Regions from separate parts of the Serratia montpellierensis genome, predicted to be linked through region 2. Evidence: predicted binding sites of a transcription regulator. Region 2 holds the regulator's gene; each other region holds the start of a gene.

The links. Region 2 encodes Fur, which represses iron uptake genes when iron is present. Its sites were predicted from a motif close to ATAATAATGAGAACNACTATCAA; they were not measured.
Region 1: the regulator Fur is predicted to act here: its motif matches at 4,215-4,237, upstream of efeU (iron uptake transporter permease EfeU).
Region 3: the regulator Fur is predicted to act here: its motif matches at 2,647-2,669, upstream of fes (enterochelin esterase).

The regions. Positions count from the first base shown of each region.
Region 1 covers NZ_VOSN01000013.1:603,810-613,633, forward strand. Annotated here, with positions in the region: gene phoH (phosphate starvation-inducible protein PhoH) at 1-102, opposite strand, end outside; gene efeB (iron uptake transporter deferrochelatase/peroxidase subunit) at 821-2,119, opposite strand; gene efeO (iron uptake system protein EfeO) at 2,131-3,267, opposite strand; gene efeU (iron uptake transporter permease EfeU) at 3,288-4,133, opposite strand; gene putP (sodium/proline symporter PutP) at 4,379-5,863, opposite strand; gene putA (trifunctional transcriptional regulator/proline dehydrogenase/L-glutamate gamma-semialdehyde dehydrogenase) at 6,435-9,824, shown strand, end outside.
Region 2 covers NZ_VOSN01000005.1:737,114-746,937, forward strand. Annotated here, with positions in the region: gene kdpD (two-component system sensor histidine kinase KdpD) at 1-219, shown strand, start outside; gene kdpE (two-component system response regulator KdpE) at 236-925, shown strand; gene FUU19_RS08935 (DUF3861 domain-containing protein) at 953-1,252, opposite strand; gene FUU19_RS08940 (PadR family transcriptional regulator) at 1,252-1,893, opposite strand; gene pgm (phosphoglucomutase (alpha-D-glucose-1,6-bisphosphate-dependent)) at 2,085-3,728, opposite strand; gene seqA (replication initiation negative regulator SeqA) at 3,806-4,348, opposite strand; gene ybfF (esterase) at 4,573-5,346, shown strand; gene ybfE (LexA regulated protein) at 5,603-5,890, shown strand; gene fldA (flavodoxin FldA) at 6,155-6,694, shown strand; gene fur (ferric iron uptake transcriptional regulator) at 7,024-7,470, shown strand; gene FUU19_RS08975 (beta-N-acetylhexosaminidase) at 7,716-9,824, opposite strand, start outside.
Region 3 covers NZ_VOSN01000013.1:132,352-142,175, reverse strand. Annotated here, with positions in the region: gene FUU19_RS12495 (helix-turn-helix transcriptional regulator) at 1-280, shown strand, start outside; partial or broken gene FUU19_RS12490 (TonB-dependent siderophore receptor) at 329-2,517, opposite strand; gene fes (enterochelin esterase) at 2,719-4,026, shown strand; gene FUU19_RS12480 (MbtH family protein) at 4,057-4,281, shown strand; gene FUU19_RS12475 (non-ribosomal peptide synthetase) at 4,333-9,824, shown strand, end outside.

The sequences.
Region 1 (9,824 bases), on a different contig from region 2:
GGTCACAGACTCTTCTTCCAGCTGGCGATGACTACGAGCGTCACGACGAATAACGCGTTTCGCTTCACGACGTGCTTTGATCACTGCTTTCTGTCTACCCATAGTGGCACCTTACAGTTTGTTTCACCTACCGCAACGGCCAGGCCGCGCGATTATGTTTCACACACGTATTAGGTTTTGGCCTCCTCCGAGCCAATAAGAGCCAAGGGACAAGGTGAATCGACGGCAACGCTTAAGCGCCGTGTCTTCACGGGACAACGCGGACTGCATCAATAAACGTGGAGTAAAAAGTGATGAGATTCGATAGCGATAAGAGTGCGGGGTTGCCGGTAAAAGAGAGTCGGAGAGAGAACCCTCGTTACAACGAGAAATCAGGGGAGATGTGTTATTTTTTCTTTCCAGCCCAACCAAGGACTTTACCATTAGCGATCCCCGCAGTGATATTTACAGCTTCAAGCTGTGCACCGTGTGAAAACTACCGCCAGATGATTACAGTATAATGACATTCAATCCTGTCGCGTTACTAAAATGTAAAAAAATTTTATATCTTTTGTTTTCAGTTAGCGCAAAAACACTATATCACGCTCGGCACGTCATTCCATAAAAATTTTTACCCCATAAATATCAATAAATTACAATTAAAAACCGCGAATGACACTTTAGTTTCTCGATTAAAATTTGCACAACCAAAAGTCGGCGGGCTCTTCAGATTTTTTAATTCGCAGGCGACGGATTGAATTGAACCCCGTCGCTTAATGTCCCGCACAATAGGCAAGCCAACGTAAAACGAGGCGGAAGATCCCGCCTCGTCATTGCGCGCTCAGGCCTTGAGCAGGCCGCTGGCCAAATAGTCGCCGCCCTCTTTCACGCCCGGCAATACGAAGAAATACCCGCCGCCGATCGGCTTGATGTATTCTTCCAGCGCTTCGCCGTTGAGCCTTTTTTGCACCGTCAGGAATCCTTTTTCCAGATCGGCCTGATAGCAGACGAACAGCAGCCCCATTTCCAGCTGCCCGGCATTGGAAACGCCAAGGGAATAGCTGTAGCCACGCCGCAGCATCAGGTTGCTTTGGCTTTCCGGCGTGCGCGGGTTAGCCAGCCGAATGTGCGCATCCATCGGGATCACCTTGCCGTCAGGATCGTTCGCGTAGTCCGGCTCGTCATGTTCATGCTTCATGCCGAGCGGCGCGCCGCTGTGCTTTTCGCGACCGAAAATGGTTTCCTGTTCCTGCAGCGGCGTGCGATCCCAAAACTCCACTCGGAAGCGAATAATGCGCGCTGCCTGGTAGCTGCCGCCCGCCGTCCACGCCGGCTCGCCGACGTTGTCGCCGACCCACACCACCTTATCCATCAGCGGTTTGTCGTCGGTTTTCGGGTTGGCGGTGCCGTCTTTGAAGCCCAGCAGGTTGATCGGCGTCTCTTTGCCTTTGCTGCGCGCCGCATGCGCGGAGATAAATCCTTCCCGCTTCCAGCGCACGCTGAGCAGATCCGGCGAATGCTTGATGATGTCGCGCAGTGCGTGAATCACCGTTTCATTGGTGTTGGCGCAGATCTGCAGCAGCAGATCGCCGTGGCAAAGCCCGGCGTCCAGCGCATCGTTGGGAAAGCGGGTCATTTTCTGCAACCGCAGCGGCTTTTGCGCCTGCAGGCCAAAGCGTTCATCGAACAGCGATGCGCCGACCGAGACGGTGATGGTCAGGTTATCCGGGTAAATCTCCGGCCCCATGATCCCCGAATCAAGCGGCGGCAGCTTGGCGTCCACCTCCGGCGCCTTGCCGCCGTGGGTCAGGAACGCGATGCGATCGGTCAGCAGCCGGAACAGGCGCTCCAGATCCGCTTTGCTGGTCGCCAGCACGTCGAACGCCACCAGCATCATCGCCGCCTGTTGCGGGGTCAGCACCCCGGCCTGATGGCGGCCATAAAACGGCTGTTTCTGCCAGCGCTCATCCTGCGGCGTCGCCAACGGCTCCGCCACGTTGCCCGTCGCCTGCGCCAGGCGGGTGCCGCCCAGCGCCAGTGCGCTTAGCCCCAGCCCCTGCAGCAAACGGCGCCGCGAAGGCGATGCCGCCCCCTGAGAATGCGGATGAGGCCCGTTATTCGGGCCTGCCTTGTTGCTCATAACCGTATGCCTCAGTCCAGACCCAATACGCCGCGCAGTTGGGAAAGGTCTTCCGCCAGCGTGGTGATCGGCCCTTTCAACGCATTGCGATCGGCATCGGTCAGCTTCTCATAGGACTCATAGCCCTCTTTGGTTTGGTACTTCGCCAAAATGGTGTCGACGGTTTTGAAGTTGGCGTCGATCTTGTCCAGCAGCGGCTTGTTGGCCTTGACCAACAGCGGGCGCAGCAGGTTGACTATCTTCTGCGCGCCGTCGACGTTGGCCTGGAAATCCCACAGGTCGGTGCGGCTGTAGCGGTCTTCTTCACCGCTGATCTTGCTGGCCGCCACTTCTTCGATCAGCCCGGCTGCGCCGCCCACCACCTTGCTCGGCGGGAAGGTCAGTTCACTCACGCGCTTTTGCAGCTCTACGGTGTCGTGGTACAGGCGATCGGCGTAGGCGCCCATGTCTTTGGTGGAGTTGTCGGCAAACAGCGCCTTCTCCAGACGGTGGAAACCGGTGAAGTTCGGATCCGCCGATTTCTTCTCGTAGTCGTCTTCACGGGCGTCGATGCTGCCATCCAGATCGGAGAACAGCTCGGCGATCGGCTCGATGCGTTCATAATGCTGGCGGGTCGGCGCGTACAGCTTGCGCGCTTGCTCCACGTTGCCGGCCTTCACCGCGTCGGTGAACAGCTTGGTCTGTTTCACCAGCCCATCGACTTCTTTGATGACGTAGACTTTGTATTCGGCGATCGGGCCAACCAAGTCCAGCGCGTTCGGTTTACCGTCGGTGGCGCCATTGCTTGCCGCGGTGACGGTCAGTTTGCCTTTCGGGTTGCTGAGCAGCCCACAGGTCATGTCGTATTCGCCCGCTTCCAGCGTGGCGGTCATTTTCTGGGTGAAGCCCGGCGCGATGTTCTCGCGCTCTTCCACCACCATCACCCCTTTCAGGATTTCCCATTCGACGTTTTTCTGGCTGGTGTTATGCACCACAAACTGCGTTTTGCCTGCCGGCACCGTCAGCTGCATCGGTTCGCACTGCTTGTCGTTAACCGTAACCTTGACCTGCGGCACGTCCGCCGCCAACGCGTCGATGCTCAGCGCAAACGCCGGGATAGCCAGTAATGCTGCGTGCAACGCCTTGCGGCGTAATAACGGAGTAGACATACGAGATTCCCTATTAAACATTAATGATTGATTTTACGTTGCGCCGGGGCCGCTGCCGGCTCCGCGCGCTGCGGCAGGAAAAAGAAAATCAGCGCCGGGATCAGATACAAGAAGTAGACCGCCACTTCGCTGACCGTCGGCGCTTCCTGGTACCCGAGGATGCCTTCCAGCAGGGTGCCGAACAGCGAATGGGTCGACAGGGTGCTGCTGAAATCGAAGGCGATAGCCTGGAAGTGGTTCCACAGGCCGGCCTCGTGGAAGGCGCGGATCGCTCCGGCGGCCAGGCCGGCGGCGACGAATAGAATGAACAGGCTGGTCCATTTGAAAAACTTGGCCAGGTGCAGCTTCACCCCACCCCAATAAATCATCATGCCCAGCACGATGGCGGCCACCAGGCCGAGCACCGCGCCGATCGGCGCTGCGGCGCCCACGTCTTGCTGGAACGCCGCCAGCAGGAAGAACACCGACTCCAGCCCTTCGCGCGCCACGGCGAAGAACACCATCGCCACCAGCGCCCACCCCTGCCCTTTACCGGCGTTGAGCGCCTGATCGATCGCCCCTTCCAGATGCACCTTGACCGACTTGGACACCTTACGCATCCAGAACACCATATAGGTGAGGATCAGCACCGCCACCACCGCCACGATGCCCTCGAACAGCTCCTGCTGTTTCTGCGGGAACTCGCCGGTGGTTTCATTGATGAAGATGCCGAGCGCCAGGCACAGCGCCGCGGCGACAATCACGCCGATCCACACCGCGCCCAGCCATTGGCTGCGCTGCGTGCGTTTCAGGTAGCTGGCGATCAGGCTGACGATCAGCGCAGCCTCCAGCCCCTCGCGGAACATGATAAGAAAGGGAACGAACATAAATAATCACCCCTGAAAAGACCGCAGCGGCAGAGAAAACTGACTCGAAATGAGCGGCGGCAACTCTGTAAAGAAACGTAAAAACCAACGAGAGTGATTATCATTCTGCCAAGAAGAAATACAAGAGGCGCAAGCGTGATTTTTTCTAATCAAATGTCGCCAGGTGTTACAGCCGGATGACGGCGATCGGCAGGCAAAAAAAAGGGGCGCTCTGCGCGCCCCTTACCGACTGACATCGAACGGCGTTACACCGTTTTGTACTCGGCTTCCGCCTGATCGAAACGCTCGGTCATGGTGGCGGAAGGCTGGCGGCCCATCAGGCTCACCACCACGATGGCGAGGCAGCCCAGGATGAAGCCCGGGATGATTTCATACAGGCCCAGCCATTCGTATTGTTTCCAGACGATCACCGTCACTGCACCGACCAGCATGCCGGCCAGCGCGCCGTTGCGGGTCATGCGCGACCACATCACCGAAATCAGCACAACCGGGCCGAAGGCGGCGCCAAAACCGGCCCAGGCGTAGCTCACCAGCCCCAGCACGCGGTTCTCCGGGTTGGCCGCCAGCGCGATGGCGATCAACGCCACCACCAGCACCATGACGCGGCCGACCCACACCAGCTCGCGCTGGCTGGCACCTTTACGCAGGAACGCCTTGTACAGGTCTTCGGTGATCGCGCTGGAGCACACCAGCAGCTGGCAGCTCAGGGTACTCATGACCGCCGCCAGAATCGCCGACAGCAGCACGCCCGCTACCCATGGGTTAAACAGCAGCATCGCCAGTTCGATGAACACGCGTTCGCCGTTCTGCGACACGTTACCGGCTTGATCCGGGTTGTTAGCGAAGTAAGCAATGCCGAAGAAACCGACGGCGATGGTGCCGGCCAAGCACAGGATCATCCAGGTCATGCTGATGCGACGCGCGCTGCGGATGGTGCGGTGAGAATCCGCCGCCATGAAACGCGCCAGGATGTGCGGCTGGCCGAAGTAGCCCAGGCCCCACCCCAGCAGCGACAGGATGGCGACGAAGTTCAGCCCCTTCAGCATGTCGAGGTTGGCCGGGTTCTGCGCCTGGATCACCAGCATCGAGGTATCGATGCCGCCGACGGCGAAGATCACGATCACCGGCGTCAGGATCAGCGCGAAAATCATCAGGCTGGCCTGCACGGTGTCGGTCCAGCTCACCGCCAGGAAACCGCCGATAAAGGTGTAGAGGATGGTCGCTGCGGCGCCGGCCCACAGGGCGGTTTCGTAGCTCATGCCGAAGGTGCTTTCGAACAGGCGCGCGCCGGCTACGATGCCGGAGGCGCAGTAAATGGTGAAGAACACCAGGATAACGATGGCCGAGATCACGCGCAGCAGCTTGCTGTTGTCTTCAAAGCGGCTGGTGAAATAATCCGGCAGCGTCAGGGCGTTGTTGTTGGCTTCGGTATGCACGCGCAGCCTTCCTGCCACCAGCTTCCAGTTCAGGTAAGCGCCGATGGTCAGGCCGATAGCGATCCAGCTTTCGGAGATGCCGGAGAGGAAGATGGCGCCCGGCAGGCCCATCAGCAACCAGCCGCTCATGTCGGAAGCGCCGGCGGACAGCGCGGTCACCACGCTGCCCAAACTGCGGCCGCCGAGAATATAGTCATCAAAGTTGTTGGTTGCCCGGTAGGCAAGCAGGCCGATCAGCACCATCCCGAAAATGTACACCAGGAAGGTCACCAGCATAGGTGTGCTCATTGTCATTTAATTCTCCACTTTCATTATTATTCGCGTTTCGCTCCGGCCAAGCCGGCGCCGGTAAACCCACGCGCAATGCATTTCACTGGCCGCCGCGCCGGAACGTGGCGCTGCCTGCGAGCAAGTGCAGGTAAAATAGTTTCTGCCCGTAATTGTTGACCGTCGGTTATCCTAGATGAGCCTTTCATCAACCAACAAGATATTTAACAACAAAGTTACACAAAGTTTACCCTGCGTCACATTTACCGGGCACAAAGGTTGCACTCACGACAAGCAAAATGAGTTGCACCTGGTTATTACCCTTATATACCGCAAGGTAAAACGTTTGCGGCATCATAAACCCCGCCGCATTCGCTCAATAACGCAACATTCGTGCCAACTGCCCATGTTAAAAAATCGATGAAACTCACACTTCGCTCATCAGCCTGATTTAACAAGGTTGCACAAAGTTGCAACATGCAGGATATTGTCTGCATTCTTGACACCACACATCACACGAACCTATCCCAACAGGCTTTCCGGCCTGCTGTTTGTCTAGCCTGATGGGATAGGTTCTAAACACAGGAGTTGGATAGGCATGGGCACTACCACAATGGGCGTGAAACTCGACGAGGCAACACGCGACCGGATCAAGAGCGCCGCGCAGCGCATCGATCGCACGCCGCACTGGCTCATCAAGCAGGCCATCTTTAATTACCTCGAGCGTCTCGAGAGCGGTTCCGATATTCCTGAAATTCCAGCGCTGGCCGCTGCGGGCCAGCCTGAAGCGGACGACATTATGCCGCAAGCGCAGGAAGAGTCACACCAGCCATTCCTCGATTTCGCCGAACAAATTCTGCCGCAGTCGGTCACCCGCGCCGCCATCACCGCCGCCTATCGTCGCCCGGAGACCGAAGCGGTGCCGATGTTGCTCGAACAGGCGCGATTACCCGCCGATCTTGCTCAGGCTACTCACAAAATGGCCTACGGCATCGCCGAGAAGTTGCGTAACCAAAAAAGTGCAAACGGCCGCGCCGGCATGGTGCAAGGCCTGCTGCAAGAGTTCTCCCTCTCCTCGCAGGAAGGCGTGGCGCTGATGTGCCTGGCGGAAGCGCTGTTGCGTATTCCGGACAAACCGACCCGCGATGCCCTGATCCGCGACAAGATCAGCAACGGCAACTGGCACTCGCACCTGGGGCGCAGCCCGTCGCTGTTCGTCAACGCCGCCACCTGGGGCCTGCTGTTCACCGGCAAGCTGGTGTCCACGCATAACGAAGCCAATCTGTCCCGTTCGCTGAACCGCATTATCGGCAAGAGCGGCGAGCCGCTGATCCGCAAAGGCGTGGACATGGCGATGCGCCTGATGGGCGAACAGTTCGTGACCGGCGAAACCATCGCCGAGGCGCTGGCCAACGCGCGCAAGCTCGAAGAAAAAGGATTCCGCTACTCCTACGACATGCTGGGCGAAGCCGCCCTGACCGAAGCCGACGCGCAGGCCTACCTGGTTTCCTACCAGCAGGCAATTCATGCCATCGGCAAAGCCTCCAACGGCCGCGGTATCTATGAAGGCCCCGGCATCTCCATCAAACTGTCCGCCCTGCACCCGCGCTACAGCCGCGCGCAGTACGAACGCGTCATGGAAGAACTCTACCCGCGCCTGCTGTCGCTGACCCTGCAGGCACGCCAGTACGATATCGGCATCAACATCGACGCCGAAGAGGCCGACCGTCTGGAGATCTCGCTCGATCTGCTGGAGAAGCTGTGCTTCGAGCCGCAGTTGGCCGGCTGGAACGGCATCGGCTTCGTGATCCAGGCTTACCAAAAACGCTGTCCGTTCGCCATCGATGCGGTGATCGACATGGCGCAACGCAGCCGCCGTCGCCTGATGATCCGTCTGGTGAAGGGCGCTTACTGGGACAGCGAAATCAAACGCGCCCAGATGGACGGCCTGGAAGGCTATCCGGTCTACACCCGCAAGGTCTATACCGACGTTTCCTACCTGGCCTGCGCCCGCAAGCTGCTGTCGGTGCCGAACCTGATCTACCCGCAGTTCGCGACCCACAACGCCCATACCCTGAGCGCCATCTATCACCTGGCCGGCAACAACTACTACCCTGGCCAGTATGAGTTCCAGTGCCTGCACGGCATGGGTGAGCCGCTGTACGAACAGGTGGTGGGTAAAGTGGCCGACGGCAAACTGAACCGTCCTTGCCGCATCTATGCACCGGTCGGCACCCATGAAACGCTGCTGGCTTACCTGGTGCGCCGCCTGCTGGAAAACGGCGCCAACACCTCGTTCGTCAACCGCATCGCCGATGCCACCCTGCCGCTCGACGAGCTGGTGGCCGATCCGGTCAGCGCCGTGGAAGCGCTGGCGGCCAGCGAAGGCCAGATTGGCCTGCCGCATCCGCGCATTCCGCTGCCGCGCGAGCTGTATGGTGAGAAACGTACCAACTCCAGCGGCCTGGATCTGTCCAACGAACAGCGTCTGGCTTCGCTGTCCAGCGCCCTGCTCACCAGCGCCAGCCATCCATGGCGCGCGGAACCTATCATCGATGCCGAGTTGGATCAGGGCGTCGAACAGCCGGTAATCAACCCTGCCGAGCCGGGCGATGTGGTCGGCTACGTGCGTGAAGCTACCGAAAGCGAAGTCAGCCGCGCGCTCGACGCCGCTGCAGCCGCCGGCCCAATCTGGTTCGCGACACCGCCGACGGAGCGTGCAGCGATCCTCGAACGCGCCGCCGAGCTGATGGAGAGCCAGCTGCAAAGCCTGCTGGGCATTCTGGTGCGCGAAGCGGGTAAAACCTTCAACAACGCCATCGCCGAAGTGCGTGAAGCGGTCGATTTCCTGCACTACTACGCCGGCCAGGTGCGCGACGACTTCGCCAACGACAGCCACCGCCCGCTGGGCCCGGTGGTCTGTATCAGCCCGTGGAACTTCCCGCTGGCGATCTTCACCGGCCAAATCGCCGCTGCGCTGGCGGCGGGCAACAGCGTGCTGGCCAAACCGGCCGAGCAAACGCCGCTGGTCGCCGCGCAGGCGGTGCGTATCCTGCTGGAAGCCGGTATTCCGCAAGGCGTACTGCAGCTGCTGCCTGGCCAGGGTGAAACCGTCGGCTCGACGCTGGTTAACGATGCCCGCGTCCGCGGCGTGATGTTTACCGGTTCCACCGACGTCGCCGGCATTCTGCAGCGCAGCATCGCCGGCCGTCTGGATCCGCAAGGCCGCCCGACGCCGCTGATCGCCGAAACCGGCGGCCTGAACGCCATGATCGTCGACTCTTCAGCCCTAACCGAACAGGTAGTGACCGACGTGGTAGCCTCCGCCTTCGACAGCGCCGGCCAGCGCTGCTCCGCGCTGCGTATCCTGTGCATTCAGGAAGACGTGGCCGAGCACACGCTGCAAATGCTGCGCGGCGCGATGGCCGAGTGCCGCATGGGCAACCCGGAGCGTCTGTCTACCGACGTGGGCCCGGTGATCGACGCCGAAGCCAAAACCGGCATCGAACGCCACATCCAGGCGATGCGCGCTAAAGGCCGCAAGGTCTACCAGGCTGCCAAAGGCAGCGTGCAAGATGAGAAAGAGTGGGCGCGCGGCACCTTCATCAAACCGACGCTGATCGAACTCGACAGCTTCGACGAGCTGCAAAAAGAGATCTTCGGCCCGGTGCTGCACGTGGTGCGCTTCCAGCGCAACAATCTGGACGCGCTGGTCGATCAGATCAACGCCGCCGGTTATGGCCTGACGCTGGGCATTCACACCCGTATCGATGAAACCATCGCCCGGGTGACCGAACGCGCCAAGGTCGGCAACCTGTACGTCAACCGTAACATGGTCGGCGCGGTGGTCGGCGTGCAGCCGTTCGGCGGCGAAGGCCTGTCGGGCACCGGCCCGAAAGCCGGCGGTCCGCTGTATCTGTACCGTCTGCTGGCCAACCGTCCGGACGACGCGCTGCAGCGTACGCTGCACCGTCAGGACGACGAGCGC
Region 2 (9,824 bases):
GCCGATCAGCTGCAGCTGATTTTCGACAAGTTTTCACGCGGCAATAAAGAGTCGGCAATCCCCGGCGTCGGCTTGGGGTTAGCGATTTGCCGTGCCATTATTGAAGTGCATGATGGCCGCATCTGGGCGGAAAACGGCGCCAACGGCGGTGCCAGCTTCCGCTTCGTGCTGCCGCTGGAAAAACCGCCCGAGATCGACGGCGACGCCTTCGATCTGTAATCAACGCAGGGGAAACGTGAGCATAACGCCAACCAACATTCTGATTGTTGAAGATGAAAAAGAGATCCGCCGCTTCGTGCGCACCGCGCTGGAGAGCGAAGGCCTGCGGGTGTTTGAAAGTGAAACGCTGCAGCGCGGGTTGATTGAAGCCGGCACGCGTAAACCGGATCTGATCATTCTTGATTTGGGCTTGCCGGACGGCGACGGGCTGAGCTACATCCGCGATTTGCGGCAATGGAGCGCCATTCCGGTGATCGTGCTGTCGGCGCGCAACGCCGAAGAGGACAAAATCGCCGCGCTGGACGCCGGCGCCGACGACTACCTCAGCAAACCGTTCGGCATCGGCGAGCTGCTGGCGCGGGTGCGGGTCGCACTGCGCCGCCACTCCGCCAGTCAACAGGAAAGCCCGCTGATAAGTTTTTCGGAAATCACCGTCGATCTGGTGAATCGCCGGGTGCTGCGCAACGACGAAGATCTGCATCTGACGCCGATCGAGTTTCGCCTGTTGGCGGAGCTGCTGGCCAACGCCGGCAAAGTGATCACCCAACGCCAGCTGTTGAGCCACGTCTGGGGGCCGAACTACGTGGAGCACAGCCACTATTTGCGCATCTACATGGGCCACCTGCGGCAGAAGCTCGAAGCCGATCCGGCCCGGCCCAAACACCTGCTGACCGAAACCGGCGTCGGCTATCGCTTCATGCCTTAACCTCGGCGGGCGCGGTTTGCCGCGCCTTTACGCCGCCGGCCCCTTCTTCAATCCGACCATAAATTCTTTAAACGCATCGCGCAGCGGAGCGAACACCGGGTGTTTGCGGTTTTCGATCATCACTTCGGAGAACAGCTTCAATCCTACGGCGAAGGCCGCGCTCTGCTCGGGGCCGAAGTTCAGATCGTCACGCGCCCGGATGCGCTCGACGATGTCGAGAATATCGTCGTGGTTGGTCACTTCAAAACTCAGCGGCGCTTTCTCGACGGGATTGCCCTGGCGATCGCTCAGGGCTTCAACGGTAATAGTAAAACGGTGGCCGGGCATCAGTTCTTCTCCTGCTGCGTGGGTTGAATATGCATTTCGCTTTCGATCGCCGCCACGGCGGTCAGCAACGCGGCGTTGATGCGCTCCACCTGCTGCGGCGTGAGATCGGCGCGCATCACGTTGCCGCGCAGCAGGCTGCGTAGACGGTTCATGGCGTCGTAGATGCCTTCCGCCAGGTTGCCGTGCCGATGATGCTCGCGGCCGGCACCCGCCAGGCGCGCCAGAATGACGTCAACCACCTGTTGATGCTTTTGCAGTTCGCCCTCGCCCGCCGCAGTGATGCGGTAGCTTTTGCGGCCGTTGCCGGTGGTGAGCGGTTCAAGAAAATCCTGCTCTTCCAGCAGCGTCAGCGTGGGGTAAATCACCCCCGGGCTCGGCACATACAGGCCGGATGAAGCTTCCTCAATCGCCTTGATCAGCTCATAGCCGTGGCTGGGCTTGCGCGCCACCAACGCCAGCAGCACCAGGCGCAAATCGCCGTGCTCGAACAGGCGATGGCGCCCGCCGCGGCCGCCGCGCCCACCCCGGCCGTGCTCCTCGCCTTCGCCGCCGAAGTGATGGCGCCCGCCGCGATGACGGCGACCCTCTTCGCATTCATGATGGTGGTGGTGATGCCGGTGTAAACCTAATCGGTGAAACATAGGGTGATACCTCGCTTTAACAGTGAACATCAATACGAGGTTGTTTAGATATATCTAAACAGCATCGATAACGCTAATCTAGATCGATATATCTAAATGCGCAAGCGCGCGCCGATAAAAAGATATATCTAAATTACAGGCATAAAAAAAGCGCTGTAAAAACAGCGCCTTTTATCAATCAAGAAAAGCGATTACTTGGCGGAAGCCAGCACTTCGCTGACGATCTCGACCGCTTCGTGCTCGATCTTCTCGCGGTGTTCCGCCCCGAGGAAGCTCTCACAGTAGATCTTGTAAGCCTCTTCGGTACCGGAAGGACGGGCCGCGAACCAGCCGTTGTCGGTCATCACTTTCAGGCCGCCAATCGATGCGCCGTTGCCCGGTGCGGCGGTCAGACGGGCGGTGATCGGGTCGCCCGCCAGGGTATTGGCTTTGACCATCTCCGGCGACAGCTTGGACAGCGCCGCTTTTTGCGCCGCAGTCGCCGGTGCCTGGATGCGGTTATAGCTTGGCGCACCGAAGCGCTTGGCCAGATCGTCATAGTGATGCTGCGGATTTTCACCGGTTACCGCAGTGATTTCAGCTGCCAGCAGGCACATGATGATACCGTCTTTGTCCGTCGACCACGGTTTGCCGTTGAAGCGCAGGAACGAGGCCCCGGCGCTCTCTTCGCCGCCGAAGCCCAGGCTGCCGTCGAACAGGCCGTCCACAAACCACTTGAAGCCAACCGGCACTTCCACCAGCTTGCGGCCCAGGTCGGCCACCACGCGGTCGATCATCGCGCTGGACACCAGCGTTTTACCGACCGCCACATCGGCGCCCCACTGCGGACGATGCTGGAACAGGTAGTTGATGGCTACCGCCAGGTAATGGTTCGGGTTCATCAGGCCTTTCGGCGTGACGATGCCATGACGGTCGTAATCCGGATCGTTGGCGAACGCCAGATCGAATTTGTCGCGCAGCGCCAGCAGGCCGGCCATCGCCGACTCGGACGAGCAGTCCATGCGGATGATGCCGTCGTGGTCCAGATGCATAAAGCGGAAGGTCTGATCGATGGAATCGTTCACCAGCGTCAGATCCAGCTTGTAGTGTTCCGCTACGCGCTGCCAATAGGCGATGCCGGAGCCGCCGAGCGGATCCACGCCCAGTTTCAGGCCGGCACGCTGGATAGCCGGCATGTCGACCACCTCAACCAGCCCTTCGACATACGGCTGCACCAGATCTTTGGCGTGCAGGTGGCCGCTGTTCCAGGCCTTGTCCAGCGACTGACGCTGAACGCCTTTCAGCTGTTGCGCCAGCAGTTCGTTGGCGCGCTTTTCGATCATCGACGTCAGGTTGGTGTCGGCCGGGCCGCCGTTCGGCGGATTGTATTTGATGCCACCGTCTTCCGGCGGGTTGTGGGACGGCGTAATGACGATGCCGTCGGCCAGCGCACCGCCGCGGCGGTTGTGGCACAGAATGGCGTGCGATACCGCCGGCGTTGGCGTGAAGCCGTTGTTTTCCTGCACGATCACGTCGACGCCGTTGGCGGTCAGCACTTCCAGCACGGAAATGAAGGCCGGCTCGGACAGCGCATGGGTGTCTTTGCCCACGTAGCACGGGCCGGTGGTGCCCTGCTGATGGCGAACTTCGGCGATCGCCTGAGCGATGGCGAGGATGTGTGCTTCGTTGAAGCTGTGGCGTTGCGCGCTGCCGCGGTGGCCGGAGGTGCCAAACTTCACCGCATGTGCGGCATTGCCGGCTTCCGGTTGCAGCACATAGTACTGCGACGTCAGCTGGGCTACGTTGATCAGATCGCTTTGGCGGGCGGGCTGCCCGGCACGTGGATTATTCGCCATCGACATATCTCCCTCATCCCTGTCGGTGACCGGGCAAATACGTCGCGCACGGCCATCATGACGGGCTGTTCGCTAAATTAGACGGTACCGCAAACTTTCTCGATCAGTTCCGCCGGGAACTGCATGGCCTGCATGATGTGTTCGATCATGCTGCGTTTGCGGCCGGTATTGGTATTGGTGATCACCCAGTAAGGGGTGCCCGGTACATGCTTCGGCTTGGTATGCGTGCCGTTGGCCAGCAGGGTCTGCTGATCGCCGGCGAAATAGGTGCGGGTACGGCCGGTCAACGCCTCGGTGGCGGCGGCGAAACCGGCGGCATCGAGGGTATACAGCGTGGACAGCACCAGCATGAAACGGTTGACCGCTTTGTTCTGCTCGGCATATTCATCCGACAGCAGCAGTTCACGCACGGCGCGCACGCGATCGCGCGGACGCTGCGCCGGCGCCGCTTTTTCCAGTTCGGCAGACTGCGACGCACTGGCGGCAGGCAACGCGCGTACCGGTTGCCCGGCGGTGAATTTCAACATGCGGCGTAAAATATCGGACGCGCTTTCACCGATGTGTTGCGTGTGGCTGGCAATATAACGGTAAAGCTCTTCGTCGACTTCAATAGTTTTCATCTTTATCCAATACTGTTTTTTCTACTTAGAACCTGAAGCCAGATCCTGCATTCAAGCCATGGGATTATAAGGTTAAAAGCGCTGGGGCGAACACAACAATGTGCCTCCGGACGGCAAATGCAGACTAATACCTATAGCCGGCACTGCCAAGCCCGCGCCGCGAAAATTCCGCATGATTCATCGTGCGATTCAATCATGATACCCTAATCTGAATCTCTCTCAGTATGAACTTCGCCATGAAATTACATTATCAACTGCTGGCCGCCGAGTCAGACGCGCTGCCGGTGCTGCTGATCCACGGGCTGTTCGGCAATCTGGACAACCTGGGCGTGCTGGCGCGCGATCTGCATAAACAGCACACGGTGATCAAGGTCGATCTGCGCAACCACGGCCTCTCTCCGCGCGCCGACGACATGAACTACCCCGCCATGGCGCAGGATCTGCTGGCGCTGCTCGACGAACTGCAGCTGGAAAAATCGATCGTCATCGGCCATTCGATGGGCGGCAAAGCGGCGATGGCGCTGACCGCCATCGCGCCCGAGCGCGTCGCCAGGCTGATCGTCATCGACGTCGCGCCGGTGAATTACCAGACCCGCCGCCACGACGAGATCTTCGCCGCGCTGAAGGCCGTCAGCGCCGCCGGCATCACCCAGCGCCAGGCGGCTGCCCAGCTGATGCGCGACTACCTGCAGGAAGAAGGCGTGATCCAGTTCCTGCTGAAGTCCTTCCACAACGGCGAATGGCGCTTCAACCTGCCGGTGCTGATCGAACGCTACGAAGACATCACCGGCTGGCAGGAAGTTCCGGCCTGGCCGCATCCGACCCTGTTCATTCGCGGCGGCCTGTCGCCGTACGTGCAGGACAGCTACCGTGCGGATATCGCCCGCCAGTTCCCGCAGGCCCGCGCGCACGTCGTCGCCGGCACCGGCCATTGGGTGCACGCCGAAAAACCGGAAGCGGTGCTGCGCGCCATTCACCGTTTCCTCGACGAAGCCTGAAAAATGCACTTACCTGGCGAAAAAACGCGCTAAAGATAACGGCTTAGCGCGTTTAGCCCGCAGTTAGGCATTGTCGTCGCTCCATCTGCTGGGGTAATATGGCGCGCTATAATTTTGCCACCGCGCCAGCGCGTTCGCGAACGCCGGTTCGGGGGTGAATTTGGGTTAGGGTTTATTGGCCCGAAGTGTGTTAATCGATGCCTCCGGAAGCGTGCGAGCGCTTTTTGATGCAAACTCCCTTGCAGTACCGCTACCTATGGCAAAAGAACAAACGGATCGCACGACGCTGGATCTGTTCGCAGATGAACGCCGTCCGGGGCGCCCGAAAACCAACCCGCTTTCCCGCGATGAACAGCTTAGAATCAATAAGCGCAATCAGTTACGGCGCGATAAAGTGCGTGGATTGCGGCGCGTAGAGCTGAAAATCAACGCGGATGCGGTGGACGCCCTGAACAAACTGGCGGAACAGCGCAACATCAGCCGCAGCGAGCTCATCGAGCAGATGCTGTTGGCGCAACTGGCGGAAGAACAGCCGGAACATTGATCTCTTCGGCCGCACGTGCGGCGCGGCGTTAAGGACAACGCCGGATCGACCACGCTTTTCTTCATTCTCCGGCATCGCATAAATGCGATAAAACCCCGGCGCCACTTTCTGGCATGATACGCATTTACCGGTAAGAGACTGCGCCTGTCGGCGCCCGCCCCGGAGGCGAAAGGCTCTTGCCATGGCATCATTTTAATCGGCGTCAGCGGCGGCAGTGCCGGCGTCGAGTAATGCAATTACTTGAATTTAAAGGTTATACGCGATATGGCTACTGTAGGCATTTTCTTTGGCAGCGACACTGGCAATACCGAAAACATTGCCAAAATGATCCAGAAAATTCTCCAGAAACAGTTTGGCGACGACGTCTCTGAAGTGCATGACATCGCTAAAAGCAGCAAAGAAGACCTGGAAGGGTTCGATATTCTGCTGCTGGGTATCCCGACCTGGTACTACGGTGAAGCGCAGTGTGACTGGGATGATTTCTTCCCGACGCTGGAAGAAGTCGACTTCAACGGCAAACTGGTGGCGCTGTTCGGCTGCGGCGACCAGGAAGACTACGCGGAATACTTCTGTGACGCGATGGGCACCATTCGCGACATCATCGAACCGCGCGGCGCGGCCATCGTGGGCCACTGGCCGACCAAAGGCTACCACTTCGAGGCCTCCAAAGGCCTGGCGGACGACGATCACTTCATCGGTCTGGCGATCGACGAAGACCGTCAGCCGGAGCTGACCAACGAGCGCGTGGACGCTTGGGTCAAACAGATCGTCGAAGAGCTGAGCCTGGCCGATATCGTCGGCTAAGCCCCGGCACTGGCGAAAGGTTGAACAAAGGCCCTGTAAAGTGCATAGTGTGCCCACAGGGCCGTCATCGGCAGCAGGGATTGCTGCGATAGAAGCTACAGATTTGTAACTTCCCACCCCGTCACGGTAGACTGAGATATCGGTTTATCCCATCCATCAAGGCGTTGCATGCAAAACATGCAATAGTGCAATTATATCTTTGTTAACAACCGGCGGTTTCCATTTAGTACAACCGGTTCTATAATGAGACGCATTAACTCTTTGTGCCGACCGATGCCACAGGCGAGTACGCCTCAACTTGATTAGCATAGTAACAGGACTGAATTCGCATGACCGACAACAACATCGCATTGAAGAAGGCCGGCTTAAAAGTCACGCTTCCGCGACTCAAAATCCTGGAAGTACTGCAAAATCCGGAATGCCATCACGTCAGTGCGGAAGATTTGTACAAAAAACTGATTGATATGGGCGAAGAGATCGGGCTGGCAACGGTTTATCGCGTACTGAACCAGTTTGACGATGCGGGCATTGTGACACGTCACAATTTCGAAGGCGGCAAGTCCGTGTTCGAGCTGACCCAACAGCATCACCACGATCACCTGATTTGCCTGGACTGCGGCAAAGTGATCGAATTCAGCGACGAATCCATCGAAGTGCGCCAGCGTGATATCGCCAAGCAGCACGGCATCAAGCTCACCAACCACAGCCTGTACCTGTACGGCCACTGTGAAACCGGTGACTGCCGCGAAGACGAAACGCTGCACGACAAGAAGTAAGCCTGACCGGCTTTGAAAAACCGCCTCACACCGAGGCGGTTTTTTTATGCCCGCCGTACAACGGACAAAAAAATCCCCGGACAAGCCGGGGGAAAATCATGTCATGAAATATCACAATTGCAGCGGCACTGCTACTCCACGTACTACTCTCACTACAACGTCCGCCCTACGCCGACACGCGCGAGCGAACGCCTTCCCCCTTCGTTATACGGCCGCCGCCAGGGCTGCAGGCCGTTGCACCGGGCTTAGACCTTCTCGGCGCGGCTGTAGCGCTTGCCGTCCGGGCTGACCGAACGCACCTGCACCTCACCGGAGATCGCCGGTTTGGCCTTGGCGTCATAGCGCTGCCACTGCTTGCCGCCGTCGGTGGAGTACTCGATGCCCAACCCCGGCAGCGCGATATTCGCCTCCAGCTTGCCGCCCGCTACGCGTGCGCCCGGCACCGGCAGACGGTAAGCGACGCCACCCTTGTCCAGCTTGGCCAGTTCCCGCTGGCCCAGGATATTGGCGAAGCGCAGCCAGTCTTTCTCCAGCGTCTTGGTATCGACAAAGTGGGTTTCCCCGCCTTTGTATTCGCGGCCGGCGCGATAGTCCTGCTCCCAACCGGCGCGGTGCCAGGCGCGTTCTGCCATCGACAGCGCGCGTGGGAAGATCATGTATTCCATCTGCGGGTCGGTGCGCTGAGTTTCGCTCCACAGCTGAGCGGACAGCCCGTAGGCGCCCGGCCACGGCTTGTCGCTCTTGGCGTTGAAGTGGTTGCCGTCGCGGTCGACCGAGGTTTCCGCGTTCTGCGGCATGTTGTCCGGCGCGAAGCTGAACACCTTGCGCTCGTCGCTGAAGCGGGTGCCCCAGTAGTAACCGCGCTCGTCCGGGTTAACCTCGTAAGGGAAGTCCATATAGACGTAGTCCGGGTTGGAGACCACCACTTCATACCCTTTGTTGGCCCAGTCGTTGACGCTATCGAAACCGCCCCAGTACAACGTGTCCCAGAAGTTGACGCCCACGCGCGAGGTGGCGAACGCCTTCGCGCTCTCGGCGTCTTTCAGGCCGTCTTGCCAGGCCTGCATTCTGTCGATGCCGTGCGCTTTCACCAACTTGCTGACCTCTTGGCCAAAGTAGCTCGGCAGGTGCTCCATGTCGGCCACCTTGCCCTCTTTGATCATCGTCTGGCAAACCTGCGACTTGGCCCACGGCTTGTCTTCGTTGCTCTGATCGATGATGCCTTTGCCCGGCTCCGGTTTCGCCTTGTCGGTATAGCCGGCGCCCAGGCGAATGTTTTTCGCTTCGTCGCCGCCGAAGTGCCAGGTCTTGATCGGCTGGCCGGCCTCTTTATGCATCTGGGCGATCTCGCCGATCACCTTGTCGACAAAGCGCTGGGAAGAGTCCAGGCACGGGTTCAGGTAGCTCTGGCGGTTAAAGAACTGCACGGAGGTGGTGTTGGAGGTATCGGTCGGATCCACCAGGCGGAATTCGTTGGCCTCCTGCTCTTTCCCGGCGGCATGCAGCTTTTTATAGCGCGCTTCCATCGAGACCACCGCGGCGCGGGCGTGTGCCGGCATGTCGATCTCCGGGATCACCTCAATCTGGCGCGCCTGAGCGTATTTGATGATGTCGATATAGTCCTGACGGCTGAAGAAGCCGCCGTAGACGTCCGGCCCCTGGCCGTACTGCGGCAGCAGGCAGGTGGTTTCGCTCAGATCGTGGCAGCGCTGGCCGCCGACTTCCGTCAGCTCCGGCAAACCGGGGATCTCGATGCGCCAGCCTTCGTCATCGCTCAGGTGGAAGTGGAATTTGTTGAGCTTGTAGGCCGCCATCTGATCCAGCAGGCGCAGCACCGCGTCCTTCTTATGGAAGTTGCGCGCCACGTCGAGGAAAATGCCGCGATACTGGAAGCGCGGCGCGTCACTGGCGTCCAGCGTGGCGATCTTGCCGCTGCCGTCGCTCGGCACTAACGACAGGATCGACTGCAGCCCGTAGAACACCCCGGCCTGATCGAAGCCGATCACCCGCGCCTCTTTCTTGCCAATGTTCAGCTCATAGGCACCCGGCACCGCCATCGCGCCTTTAAATTTGCCCGGCTGGATGTCGGTTTTGATCGGGTAACCGTTGGCCTGAACCGGCACGCCCAGCAGCGCGAAGCGCTGGTTGACGACGTCCGCCGCCGGCTTAACCAGCGTGCTCAGATCCGGCGATACCCCTTTGCGCAGATCGACGTCCTGCGCGTGAACCTTCACCTGCATCGGCGTCGGCACGATCTGGCCGCGCAGCGCGCCGGCAGGCAGCGTCTGCAGATCGGCATTGCTGACAAAGCGCGAAGCCGGCGTCATCAGAATGTTTTTGTCGTCCTTGGTACG
Region 3 (9,824 bases), on a different contig from region 2:
GCTGGACATGTTCCTGTCGGTCACGCGGCTGCAGCCACAGCCGCAAGAGCTGTTCAAAGATGACTGGCAGGAGAAGATCAACACTTTCCTGCACGACTGGCTGCGGCGCGAGAACGCCGCGCTCGGTGCGTTGAGCCGCGAACAGAAACGCCGGCTGGTCAGCGATCTCTATCATCAGGGGGCGTTCAAAGCCAAAAGCGCAGCGGACTACATCGCCAACGTGCTGTCGATGGGGCGTGCCACGGTGTACAAGCACTTGCGGGAATTGAAGCAGGAGTAGGCAGCGGGAAAGGTGGGAGAAATGGGCGGCGCTGGCCGCCCATTCTTGTTACCAGCGGTAGTTGACCGAAGCGATGATGCTGCGGCCGCTGCCGTAGAAGCAGGCGTACTCGCCGCTGCACGATGAAACGTATTTCTTATCCGTCAGGTTCTGCACGTTAAGCTGGAGCGCTGCACCGCGCAGCGCCGACGAGGCCTGGCCGAGGTCATATTTCACCATGGCATCATACAGCGTGTAGTCGGCACGTCGTACTGGCCGGTGGCGTCGGCCGGCGCATCGCCGATGTAACGCACGCCGCTGCCGACGGTCAGGCCGTTCAGCGCACCGCTCAGGACGCTATAGCTGCCCCAGGCGGAGGCCGCGTGGCGCGGGATACCCGCCGGGCTGTGGCCAATTTCGTCCGCCGAGTTGGAGTCTTTGGTCACTACGTCGGTGTAGGTATAAGCGGCGGTCAGCGTGATCTCCGGCGTCGGCTGAGCGTGCACTTCCGCCTCAATCCCTTTGGATTTCACCTCACCGATCTGCTCGTAGGCGGAGGTGAGACGGTTATAAGACGCCACATTGCGCTGGGTAATGTCGAACCAGGAAAGGGTCAGCAGGGTATTGCCGCCCGGGATCTGGTACTTCACGCCCACCTCGGTTTGCTTGCCGGTGGTCGGCTTGAGCGGATCGGCGCCCGCGGCACTTGGGTACAGGTTAGGATCGAACGAGGTGCTGTAGCTGACATACGGTGAAATGCCGTTGTCGAAGGCGTAGAGCAGGCCTGCGCGGCCGGTAAATTGGGCATCGTTGTAGGTCTGCTCTTTGCCGCCGCTGGTGCGATCGCGAGTGTTGACCTGCGACCAGTCCTGACGGCCGGACAGCAGCAGGTTCCAGTTATTCCACTCCAACTGGTCCTGCAGATACACCCCGACCTGATTCAGCGTCTTCAAATCGCTGGAAACCAGCGCCAACGTGCTGCCATCGATGCTGGGGCGAACCGGGTTGGCCCAGTCGATCGGGTAATCGTTACCGCGATCGCGATACATCTTCGAATCGATATGGCTGTAGCGGTAATCCAACCCGCCCAGCACCGTGTGCTTCACCTCGCCGGTGTCGAACAGACCCTTCAGCTGGTTATCCACGCCAAACTCGTTGGTCATCTGCGATTCATGCTGCGCCATGCGGGTGACGGTGTGGTCGTTGACCTTCGAATTTACGTTATAAACCAGATATTTATAGTCTTCATCACGGTGAGTGAAGCGCAGGTTCTGGGTAAACGACAGCGCATCGCTGAAGTTATGCTCGAGGCTGTAGCCGATCGACGCCTGTTCGCGCCGCGACTTGTTGAAGCTGGGCTCGCTGATGTTGAAGTCATAGGGTACATAGCCCGCGCTGGTCGGGAACAGCGTGCCGGCGCGCGGCAGGAAGTTGCGCGATCCGGCTTTCGGATCGTTCTGGTAGCTGGTCAACAGCGTAAAGCTGGTGTCTTCGTTCGGCAGCCAGGTGAAGGCCGGGGCGATGGCCACCCGTTGCTGCTTGCTGTCTTTGACAAACTCATGTTCGGTTCTGGCGATACCGTTCAGGCGGTAGAACAGGGTGTTGTCGTCGTTAAGCTTACCGCCAAAATCAAACGCCGTTTCCGCCAGATGGCGGTTGCCGGTGCTGAATTTCACCTCGTGAATGCTCTGGGCGGTAGGACGCTTGCTGGTCATCACCACCACGCCGCCGGGGCTGACCTGGCCGTACAGCACGCCGGCCGGGCCGTGCACCATCTCCACGCGCTCCAGCAACCAGGGATCGATCTGCCCGGCGCCGCCATTTTGGCTCGAGAGGCCAAAGTGCAGACCGTCGAGCAGCTTGGGTGCATAGCGGAAGCCGCGGCTGATCACTTCGTCATTGCGGTTGGAGTTGCCGCGGTAGGTGGTGATCACCCCGCTGGTGTAGTTCAGCGCGTCGGCGACCGACGCCGGCTCCTGATCGTTCATCTGCTCGCGCGTGACCACCGAGATGGACTGCGGCGTCTTGCGCAGAGGGGTGGCGGTTTTGGTGCCGGCAGCGCTCTCTTTGGCGACGATCCCTTTGACCGGTGCGGTCACGCTGTTTTGCGCGTCGGCGGTCACCAAAATCGTTTCGTCCGCTGCCGCAGACGCGTGTTGCGCCAAGGGCAATAAGGCCAGCGCCGATCCCAGCAACAGACGCTTGGCGGACATCGCCTCCGCACTTCCGTTTGCTATCCCTTTGTTTTTAATCTTCATTATCTCTCCTGAATACCTGCTTTTGTGTGTCATGCCACCCTGATAAACCCCGAAATGCCGGCAAGCGGTCTTCACCCGTCGGCGCGGAGACGTCGTGTTTGCACGACGGTAAAAATCCGACAAATAGTATTGAAAATGATAATGAGTATCAATACGATTGTCAGGTTTTGTAAAAGACATTCTTGTTATGTAAGGGGCGCTATGGAGTTTTTGCCGGAAAAGAGGCCAGACAACGACCGTGAGGGATTGGCGGCTCAATGGCTGCGTGAAGAGACGGCGGGGCAATCCGCGTGGTGGCAGAAGGTTGCCGCTCACGGCACACCCGTGGTCGAACCGCACGATGACAGCCACGTCAAAATGACCTGGCTGTGGCGCGATCCCGCCGGCGATGAACGGCACTCGCCGATATGCCGCGTTTACGCCGATATCAACGGCATTACCGATCACCACAGCACGTCCCCCAGCAGCCTGACCCGGCTCCCCGGCACCGACGTTTGGTACGGCGCGGCCGTTATCGATCGCCGCTGGCGCGGCAGCTACAGCCTGATCCCCATTACCGACCGGGATCTTCCCCCCATCTTCAGCGACGACGAAACGTTGCGCGATCGCCAACAGCGTACCTGGTGGGTATCGCTGTTCCCGTTGGCCATCGCCGATCCGCTGAATCGTATATCGCTGGGGCCGTCTCATCGCCCGCGGCCCATCTCTCTGGCGCAAGGGCCGGATGCCGACGATCAAAGCGCCTGGCAGGCCGCCGATCGGCCGCTGGAGGAGGCGCGGCTGCAGCTTTTCCAGTGGCAGAGCGAACGGCTCGGCACGCAGCGGCGCGTCTGGCTGTATGCCAGCGGCGACGCGGGGGTGAAAGCGAATCGCCCGCTGGTGCTGCTGCTCGATGGCCAAAACTGGGTCGAAAGGCACGCGCTGTTGCCGGTGATCGAGCACGAAACCGCAAAAGGGCACCTGCCGCCTGCATGTTGGCTGCTGATCGATGCGATCGACGGCGAACACCGGGAAAACGAGCTGCCTTGCAACGCCGCATTCTGGCAGGCGGTGATCGACGAACTATTGCCGCAGGCGCAGCGGCGCGAACCGTTCAGCGAGGAAGGGGCGCGCACCGTCGTCGCCGGCCAGAGCTACGGCGGGCTGGCGGCGTTATATGCCGGTTTGCACTGGCCAGAGCGCTTCGGCCACGTGCTGAGCCAGTCCGGCTCCTTCTGGTGGCCTACGGTGCAATTCGTTACCCAATTCGAAAAACGCCACGAACTGGAGGAAGGCTGGCTGATACGCCAGGTTCGGCAGCGCAGCGCAGCGGCAGCCACGCTCACCGTAATTCAGCAAGCCGGCGATCGGGAGGCGGACATCGAATTCGTCAATCGCCAGATGCATCAGGCGCTGACGGCGGCCGGGCACCGCGTCGATTACCGCGTGTTTTCCGGCGGGCACGATGCGCTCTGCTGGCGCGGCGGTCTGCTGGACGGCGTGCGCCAACTGCTTTCCGGGATGGAATAACCCACACATTTTGACAGACAGGTAAGGCAAATGACTCAGGAACAACAAAACCCGTTCGATGACGAAAATCTCCGTTTCTCCGTATTGGTCAACGAGCAGCAACAGTATTCGCTGTGGCCGCAGTTTGCCGATACGCCGCCGGGATGGCGCGTGTTGATGGGGCCGGCGTCGCGCGGTGAATGCATCGACTACATCGAAACGCACTGGCAGGACATGCGGCCGGCGGCGCTGAAAGCGGCGGATGCGGCGCGTTAATCGCCAGGCAGCCACATCGATACATTCCGTTTGAGGAAAAGGACAGACACCATGTCAGAAACGCTTTCTTTGCCGGATACTCAAGTCGAGTATCGGGAGTATCCGCTGGTTGCGGCGCAACCGGGGATCTGGATTGCCGACCAAATCGCGCTGCGCCGCAACAGCTTCGCCGTGGCGCACTACACCGAATTGCACGGCGCTATCGATCGTTCGGCGCTGGAACGCGCGATTCGCCAGGGGCTGGCGGAAGCGGATACGGTTCAGGCGCGGTTTTTTGAGGCGCAGGACGGCCAGCCAATGCAACGTTTACCGCTTAATGCGGACCCCGCACGCGTACAGGCGCCGGAGTGGTTTGATTTCAGCGCGCGCCCAGATGCCGAACAGGCGGCGCTGGCGCTGATGAATAACGATCTGGCGCAGGATCTGCCCGCGGACGGCGAGCGGCCGCTCTATCGGCATGTGGTGATCCGTGTCGGCGCCGATCGCTGGTTCTGGTACCAGCGCTTTCATCATCTGACCCTGGACGGCTTCAGTTTCGAGGCCATCACCCGCCGGATCGCCGATATCTATCGCGCGCTGCGCCACGGGCTGTCGCCCGCGGCTTCGCCGTTTACCCCGTTCGGCAAGGTGGTGGAAGAGTTTCAGCAATGGCAAACGTCCGCCGCACGCCAGCGGGCGGCCGAATTCTGGCGCCAGCATCTGCACGAACTGCCGTCGCCGCTGTCATTATCGACGGAAAGCCGGGAGGTTGAACCGGGCGCCCGGCCGCTCAAACAGGTGCTGGTGCTGCCGGAGTCACTGTTTGACGAAGCGCTGCGCGACGACGTGCTGCAGGCGCTGCAACCGGCCGACATCGTCACGGCGGCGCTGGCGATGTATCTGGCGCGCATGAGCGGTGAAACCCGTTTTTCAGTCGGTTTTCCTTTCATGCGCCGGATGGGGTCGCAGGCGCTGGCGGCGGTCGGCCCGGTGGTCAACGTGCTGCCGCTGCTGCTGAACGTGACGCCGGAACTGTCGCTGGCGGACGTCTGCCAGGCCGTCGTGGCGGAGATCAAGCAGGCGCGCCGCCATCAACGCTATGAGGCGGAGCAGATCAAACGCGATCTCGGCCTGGTCGGCGGTCATCAGGAACTCTATGGCCCAGTGGTCAACGTCAAGGTCTACCACAGCGCCTTGTCGTTCGACGGCCAGGCGGCCGTTACCCATACGCTGGCGATGGGGCCGGTTGATGACCTGGAGTTTGAGATCGGCTTTCGCAACGGCGTGCTGACGCTGTCTTTGGTGGCCAACCCGGCCAAATACTCGCCGCGCAGCTTGCATCATCACGCGGAGCGCATCGGCCATTGGCTGCAGCAGTTGGCGCGACAGCCACACCAGCCGAACGGTCAACTGGCGCTGATCGGCGAAGGGGAGCTAAAGCAACTCGCGGCCTGGGGGCGCGGCGCCGATCTGACGCCGCCAACGGGCATGGTGTCAATCATGGACGCGTTCCAGCGCCAGGTTGAGCACCAGCCCGAGGCGTTAGCGGTGGCCTGCGGCGATGTGCGTCTCAGCTACCGGCAGCTCTCCGAACGGGTGATGCAGCTGGGGCGAGTGCTGATCGACAGCGGCATCGGCGCCGAAGACGTGGTGGCCATCGGCATTCCGCGCTCGGTGGACACGCTGGTCGCGCTGTTCGGCGTATTGGCCAGCGGCGCGGCCTATATGCCGCTCGATCTGGACTATCCGCGTGAACGTTTGGCGCTGATGTGCGACGACGCGCGGCCGGTAATGTTGCTGACCCACCGCGCCACGCTGACCAACATGCCGGACCTGCCACAGGTATTGTGCCTGGACGACGCCGCGTGCCTGGCGCGCTGCGCGGCTGCCGAGGCCACGCCGATAACGGACGACGAGCGGCGCATGCCGCTGAGCGAGGCGCATCTCGCCTACATGATTTACACCTCCGGCTCGACCGGCAAACCCAAGGGCGTCATGTCCACGCATCGCGGGCTGCTGAACCTGTTCCTGTCGCACCAGGCCTCTCTGTTCGGCCCGGCGATCGAAAAATTCCAGGCTCGCCACGCGCGCCGCTTGCGCGCCGGCCATACCGCCTCGTTTTCTTTCGACTCCTCCTGGGAACCGCTGTTCTGCATGATGATGGGCAGCGAACTGGTTATCTTCGACGAGGAGCTGCGCCGCGACCCCTGGGCGCTGCTGGAACAAACCCAACAGACGCCGATCGATCTGCTGGACATCACGCCGTCATTCTTCTCGCAACTGGTGGACTGCGGCCTGCTGAAGGGGCAGTTCCCGCTGCCGTCGTTCGTGATGATCGGCGGTGAGGCGGCGACGCCGACGCTGTGGAACCTGATGCAGCAGCATCCGGAGGTGGAGATCCACAACTATTACGGCCCGTCCGAATATACCGTCGATACCCTCGGCGCGCCGGTCACGGCCGCCGATCAGCCGGTGATCGGTCGCCCCCTCGCCAATACCGCCGTCTGGCTGCTCGACAGCCGCCTGCAGCCGGTGCCGATCGGCGCGGCGGGCGAGCTGTACATTTCCGGCAAAGGCATCGCGCGCGGTTACCTGCGGCGCCCGGATCTGACGGCGGCGCGCTTTGTCGCCAACCCGTTCGCCGAAGGCGAGGTGATGTACCGCAGCGGCGATCTGATGCGCTGGAGCGCGGAGGGTCAGCTGGTATTCATTGGCCGTACCGATCACCAAATCAAGGTGCGCGGCTTCCGCGTCGAGCTGGGTGAGGTGGAAAGCGCCTTGGCCGCCTTGCCGGACGTGGGGCGGGCGGTGGTGATCGCCGAGCCGATCGGCGCCACCTATCGTTTGATCGGTTACTGCTCGGTGCAGGATGACGCGCGTCGCGCTTCGCCAACGTTGCAAAGCGAGCTGCTGGGGCAATTGGCGCAGCGTCTGCCGGATTATATGGTGCCGGCAATCCTGGTGGTGATGCCGGAGCTGCCGCTTAACGTCAACGGCAAGATTGACCGTCAGGCGCTGCCCAAACCGCAGGAAACGCTGGCGCAAAGCATTCGCGAGCCGGCCACCGAACAGGAAAGGCTGATTTGCGGCGCCATGGCGCAGCTGCTGGGGATGGAGCGCGTCGGCGCCGACGACGATTTCTTCGCGCTTGGCGGCGACAGCATCTCGGCGATGGGGTTGGGCACCGCCCTGCGGCGCAAAGGCTATCTGCTGCGGCCGCGCGAGATCTTCGCGCTGCACACCCCCGCACGCATGGCGCAGGCGATGCAGCCGCTGGTCGTAGACTCTCAGGCTGCACGCAGCGTGCAGCAAGGCCCGATCGACGGGCTGCCGATCCTGCACTGGTTTGCCGAGACGGGCGATATGCATCGCCGCTTCGCGCACGGCGTTTTCCTGCGCGTACCTGCCGAGCTGCAGCCGCAACAGCTGCGTGATGCGTTGGAACAACTGCGCACGGCACACCCGGCGTTGGGCGCGAGGATCCGCGACGGTCAGTTGGTGGTTGAAACTGCCGCCGCCGGTGAACTGATGCAGGTTAATACCGTGTCCGGTGAGCTGGAATTAGCGGCGGAACAGGCATTTGATGCCGCACTTGACCTTCTCGATCCGGCGGCCGGCGCCATGATGCAGGCCATCCTGTTGCAGCGTGACGGGCAGAGCCTGGGGCTGGTGCTGGCGATCCACCACCTGGTGGTCGACGGCGTTTCCTGGCGCATCCTGCTCGACGAACTGCGTCAAGTGGCCGACGGCGCCATGCAGGGGCAGCCGATCACGCTGCCGCCGGAAGAAACCTCGCTCTATGAGTGGTCAGCGCGTTTACGGGCCGACGTCGAACGCCGCGAAGCCGAGCTGCCGTTCTGGCGGCAGATGCTGGCGGACGAGGTGCCGCGTTTGGGGCGGCGCGCGCTGGATCCGCAGACCGATCGCATCGCCTCGGTGAGCGAACGGCGTACGCTGATCGACAGCCGGCTGACCGCCGCGCTGCTCGGCACCTTGCCGCAGGGATACCGCGCGCAGGTTGAAGAGATCATGCTGTGCGCGCTGGCTCAGGCCTGCCGCCGCCGTTTCCAGGCCGCTTCGCTGCGTTTCTCTCTGGAGTCGCACGGCCGCGCCGAACTGGACGACGGCCTCGATCTGGCCCGCACCGTCGGCTGGCTGACGGCGGAGTATCCGCTGTGCATCGAACTGCATGACGCCGAACACAATGAGGCCGTGCGTGCGGTGAAACGGGCGACGCGTGCGGTGGCCGATCGCGGCGTCGGTTACGGCCAGCTGCGTTATCTGCACCCGCAGCGTGACGAACTGGCGGCGCTGGCGCAGCGCAATGCGCCGGAGATCTTGTTCAACTACCTCGGGCGCTTCAGCCAGGACGAGGGGAACTGGGCGCCGCAACGCAGCCAAACCCGCTTCCGCGACGCCTTCGCCGTGGCGCAGGATGCGCAGCAGGCGCTGTCGTATGGCCTGGAGGTGAATATCTTTGTCGAAGAGCGGCGCAACGGCGCGTGCCTGGCGATCAACTGGAGCTGGCTGGAGGGGATTTTCAGCGAGAGCGACATTACGCAGCTGCACAGCGGCATCGAGCAAGCGGTGCGTGCACTGTGCGAATTTGCCGAACGGCATCCCGATCGCGCGGCGGCGACGTTGGTAGCGGCCGAGATCGCCCAGCCGAACGTTGACGATGAGACGGTGCGCGCCTGGGAACGGGCGTATGGGCCGTTAACCGCAGCGCTGCCGCTGTTGCCGTTGCAACACGGCCTGCTGTTCCATGCACAGACGGCGCAGCAGGGCGGCAGCTATAACTCGCTGACGCGCCTGAGTCTCTGCGGAGAATTGGACGCGCATCACCTTCAGCAGGCGCTGGATGCGGTGATCCGCCGCCATCCGCAGCTGGCCGCCCGATTCAACCGCGAAGGCGAACCGCTGCAGCTGATACCGCAGGAAAGCCATTGGCCGCTGGACAGCCACAGGCTGCCGCCGCTGTCCGCCGAACAAGAAGCGCAGGCGCTGAATCAATTGGAGCAGCAGGAACTGCAGCGCGATCTGTTCAACCAGCCGGGCGCAATGTTGCATGCGCTGCGGGTCAAACACGGCGATAGCGAACGCTACACGTTGTTCCTTAACGCGCACCACCTGATCGTCGACGGCTGGTCGACGCCGGTGGTGCTCAACGATCTGATGCTGGCCTTGCGTGAAGGCGAGCAGGCGCTGCCGCCGCTGCGTTCGAACTACGCCGATATCGTGTGCCGCCTGGCCGCGCGCGATGCCGAAGCCTCACGCCGCCTCTGGCGCGAGACGCTGCAGGATGTGCGCCCGACGTTGCTGTTCGGTGAAACGCAGGACGATCGCGTGCATGAGCTGGAAATGACGCTGCCGCCGGCCGAGGAGAAGCGTTTGCTGACTCTGTGCCGCGAACGCGGGTTGACGCTCAATACCGTGATGCAGGGCATTTGGGCGCTGCAGCTGGCCAGCTGTTGCGGCCATCAGGATGTGGTGTTCGGCTCGCCGGTTTCCGGCCGCTTTGGCCAGATAGAAGGGGTTGAGGAGCATGTTGGCCTGTTCAGCAA